2 regions of the Variovorax sp. 54 genome follow, and region 1 is predicted to be linked to the other one. Evidence: predicted binding sites of a transcription regulator. Region 1 holds the regulator's gene; the other holds the start of a gene.
What was found. Region 1 encodes LexA, which represses DNA repair genes until DNA is damaged. Its sites were predicted from a motif close to ACTGTATNNNNATACAGT; they were not measured.
Positions count from the first base shown of each region.

Region 2: the regulator LexA is predicted to act here: its motif matches at 808-825, upstream of imuA (translesion DNA synthesis-associated protein ImuA).

Region 1 is NZ_PEFF01000001.1:6,389,397-6,391,581, forward strand. Features, by position in the region: gene CLU95_RS29295 (D-2-hydroxyacid dehydrogenase family protein) at 1-376, opposite strand, end outside; gene CLU95_RS29300 (hypothetical protein) at 544-927, opposite strand; gene lexA (transcriptional repressor LexA) at 1,075-1,758, opposite strand; gene CLU95_RS29310 (asparaginase) at 1,832-2,185, shown strand, end outside.
Region 2 is NZ_PEFF01000001.1:6,033,941-6,036,125, reverse strand. Features, by position in the region: gene CLU95_RS27675 (Y-family DNA polymerase) at 1-21, opposite strand, end outside; gene imuA (translesion DNA synthesis-associated protein ImuA) at 1-793, opposite strand, end outside; gene CLU95_RS27665 (ABC transporter substrate-binding protein) at 905-2,035, shown strand; gene CLU95_RS27660 (alpha/beta fold hydrolase) at 2,048-2,185, opposite strand, start outside.

The sequences.
Region 1 (2,185 bases):
TGCTGATGTACTGCGGCAGGCGGCGCATGGCCGCCATGATCAGCGCCCAGGTGAGTTCGGCGGGCGCCTGCGGCGAACCCGAGCCTTCGGCCACCGCCACACCGCGTTCGGTGCAGGCCGTGACGTCGATGTGGCCGCCGACGCGGCCGGTTTGGGAGATCAGCTTGAGCTTGGGCAGCTTCTCGATCAGTTGGCGGGATATCTGGCTGCGCTCGCGGATGAGCACGATGACGTCCGCATCCTTGAGGCGAACCGACAGTTGGCCGATGCCCTTGACCGTGTTGGTGTAGACCTTGGCGGCGTACGCGTCCAGCTTGGCAGCGCACTGCAGCTTGCGCACGGCGTCCTGGTAGTCGTCGAGGATCACAATGTTCATGGCATGCCATTGTGCCTCGCAGCATCGGCACGTCGCACGTGTGAACGTTTGGATACCCGGTGCCAGATGGCGTCCGGACGGCCTGTGCCAGACCGTTGGGGGTGAACCCACCGTGCGCGTACGGAGCACGCGGCTCCCGCAGACACGGCGGGTTTGTTCGCACTTTCTCAGTGCAGGTGGCCGGGGCGGGGCGTGCCGCTCCCGGTTTCCGCCGCTTCCAGTGCGGCGAGCCGGTCGAGTTCGGCACACACATCAGCCATGCGGCCGGAAATCACGACCCGGTTGGCACAGCCGCGCTGCGAGCCTTGGCGGTCGACCACGCGGACCACGCGCAGCGGACGGGCCGGCGTGGCAGCAGCGGAAGGCGAGCTGGCCGGCGTCGGGCTGCCGATGGCGCGTGCCGTGCAGGCCGGGCGGACCGACACGTAGCGCAGGCCGGCGGCAGCGTCACCACTGTCACCGCGCGACGGGCGGCGGGCGGGCATCCAGCGGGTGGCCAGCGATTGCAGGGGCGACCAGAAGTCGGCGATGGCGAGGAGGGCGATTCCCATGTGAACTCCAAAAAAGTATGAGGTTGAACACAGGCAGGATTTCTTGAATCGGCCGCAACAGGGTGATGGCGACTTCACGCCATACGCCCGCCACCTGTCGCGGCCGGATGAGGTGCTGCTGCTCGTGGGCAGCAGCAGGCCCCGGGCCTACATCAGCATGGTGTTGCGGATGAGGCCGACTGCGAGGCCTTCGATTTCGAAGGGCTCGCCGGGCTGGACGATGATGGTCGGGTAGTCGGGGTTCTCGGCGTGCAGCTCGATCACCTGCTTGTTGCGCTTCAGGCGCTTCACGGTGACTTCTTCGCCCAGGCGTGCCACCACGATCTGGCCGTTGCGCGCTTCCTTGGTGGCCTGCACGGCGAGCAGGTCGCCGTCCATGATGCCGGCGTCGCGCATCGACATGCCGCGCACCTTGAGCAGGTAGTCGGGCTGGCGCTGGAACAGCGTGTTCTCGACGTAGTAGGTCTGGTCGACGTGCTCTAGCGCAAGGATGGGCGAACCCGCCGCCACACGGCCGATGAGCGGCAGCGCGAGCTGGGCCATGCCGGGCAGCGAGAGCGAGAACTGGTTGCCTTCGCGGTGGCGCGTTTCGTGGAGCGAGCGCAGCGCATCGCCCTTGAGGCGGATGCCGCGCGAGGTGCCGCTGACGAGTTCGATGACGCCCTTGCGGGCCAGGGCCTGCAGGTGCTCTTCGGCGGCGTTGGCCGACTTGAAGCCCAGCTCGTTGGCGATTTCGGCGCGCGTCGGCGGCGCACCGGTGCGTGCGATGGCGGCCTGGATCAGGTCCAGGATCTGCTGCTGGCGGGCGGTAAGCTTCACTGCGAACTGCATAGTGGTTTCCTTGCGGCACTGGCTAGATATCCAGTACCTGTATTTTTAACCAGTTTTCAAAAGTTGACAAGCTATGACTCATTCCTCTTTGTCCGAGACGCGCCGCGTGGTGGTGCTGGGCACCGGCGGCACCATTGCCGGCAAGGCCGCCAGCAGCGGCGACAACATCGGCTACACCGCGGGGCAGGTGGGGGTGGCGGACCTGCTGGGCGGCATCGAGGCACCGACGGGCGTGACGCTGGTGGCGGAGCAGGTCGGGCAGCTCGACAGCAAGGACATGGACGCCGACACCTGGCGCCAGCTGGCCGCGCGCTGCGCGCATTGGCTGGCGCAGCCCGACGTGGCGGGCATCGTGGTCACGCACGGCACCGACACGCTGGAGGAAACCGCCTTCTTCCTGCACGCCGTGCTGATGCCGACAAAGCCG
Region 2 (2,185 bases), 360 kb from region 1:
CTGCAAGGCGATCCAGTGCATCCGGGCCTCCTTTCCACGCATCGATGCGCACCACCGTGGCCGACGGCGCGGCGGCCGGTGTCACGGACGCCTGCGGCTGCAGGCGCAACTGGCGCCGCACGCGGGCGGCGGCCAGCAGCGCGCTCATGCGGGCGTTGCGCGCCGGCACCCGCACCGGCGCGGCCAGCGGCGGCCCCCGGCGCTTGAGGATGTGCAGCGCGATCTGCGCCGGGTCGTCCGCGCAGCGTTCGGCGCGCAGGCGCAGGCGCGCGGGCGAGGCCGACAGCGCCACCGACTCGGGCCGGCACACGAACAGCAGCACCTCGTGCTGCGCGGCGGCCAACTGCAGCCGCCGCAGCTCGCCCACGCGGGCCTGCGGCAGCCAGGCGACAACGGCCGCAACCTCGGCGCAGCGCAGCGCCTGCTCGCAGGCCCACAGCCGCGCGGCCGGGGCGTCGCTGCGCACGCACATCAGCGCTTCCACCGGCAGGCCCTGCGCCGCCAGCGCGGCACCGCAGGGTTCATAGGGCGCGCCGACCAGCACCACCGGCCCGCCCCGCGCTTCCACGGCCTGCGCCAGCGCGGGCAGCAGCAGGCGCCAGACATGGGCCTCGGGCGTGGCCTGCAGCAGCTCCGTCATCGCGCCCACGGGCCAGCCGCCGCCGGGCAGCTCGGCGTCGAGCGCGGCATGGCCGGTGGCCACGACCTGTGCATCCGCCAGGCCGAGTTCGTCGGCATGCCAGACGCCGCGGCCCGCGGCGGTGGAAAAGGAGTCGAGGAAAGGGAGGCCCATGATTGCAACTGTTAACTGTATTTTTATACAGTATTTCCCGGGTCGCAACCAGAGATCGATTTACCTGCGAAGGCCAGCGCCTTAAGATCGCTTTGTTAACAATTTGTGACCATGATCCACAAAAAGATTCAATTGCTGGCTTCGGCCTTCGCCGCCCTCGCCTTCACGGTGGCTCCCGCCGCCCAGGCGCAGACCGCCAAGCCGCTGCTGATCGGCCAGACCTACGTGCAGACCGGCCCGCTCGCGTCGCTGTCGACCGAGCCGCTGGTCGGCATCCGTGCCATGTTCACCGCGCTGAACGCCAGCGGCGGCATCAACGGCCGGCCCGTCGAGCTGCGCCAGCTCGACGACGCCTACGACCCCGCCAAGGGCGCCGAGAACGTCAAGGCCTTCGCGCGCGACGGCGCTGTCGGCGTGCTGATGCCCATCGGCACCTCGTCGGCGGTCGGCGCGCTGAAGGCGGCCAACGAGCTGAAGATTCCCGTCGTCGGTCCGTACACGGGCGCGGGCCCGGTGGTGAAGTTCAGCGAATTCGGCTTTCCGGTGCGCATCAGCTTCGACGAGGAATACAGCCGCATCGTGAACCACCTCTTCACGATCGGCCTGTCGCGCATCGCCTTCGCGCACAACGACAACCCCGGCGCGCGCTCGGCGATGGAGAGCACGCAGAAGTTCATTGCCGAACGCGGCGACAAGATGGTCGGCAGCGTGGCCATCAAGAACGACGGCTCCGATGCGGCCGAGCGCGCCGCGGAGCTGGCCAAGCTCAAGCCCAAGGCCGTGGTGCTGTCGGCCACCAACGACGTGGCGGCCAAGTTCATCTCGGCCTACCGCGCGGCCGGCGGCGAGACGGCGTTCTATTCGTTCTCCTTCCTGAACGGGCAGAAGCTCTTCCAGGACATCAAGAAGGACGCGGCCGGCGTGGTCATTTCGCAGGTCGTGCCCTACCCGTGGAACAGCGCGATGCCCGTCATCGCCGAGTACCAGGCGGCGATGAAGAAGATCGGCGCGACCGAGTTCAGCTACGCGAGCCTGGAGGGCTACGTCACAGCCAAGGTCATGGTCGAAGGCCTGAAGCGCGCAGGAGCGAACCCCACGCCGGAGTCGCTGCAGAAGGGCCTGGAGTCGTTCAAGACGCTGGACCTCGGCGGCATCGCCGTGTCGTACCGGCCCGGCGAGCACCGCGGGCTGACCTTCTCCGAGCTGTCGATGCTCAAGGCCGACGGGCGCTACCTGCGCTGAGGCTGAACCGCTTCAGTCCAGGAAGCGCAGCAGCTGCGCGTTGACCTCGTCGGCGCGCTCGTACTGCACCCAGTGCCCCGCGCCGTCGATCACCACGCCTTCGCGGCCGGGGCCTTCGCTGGCCAGCTGCGCCGTCAGCGGACGCGAATC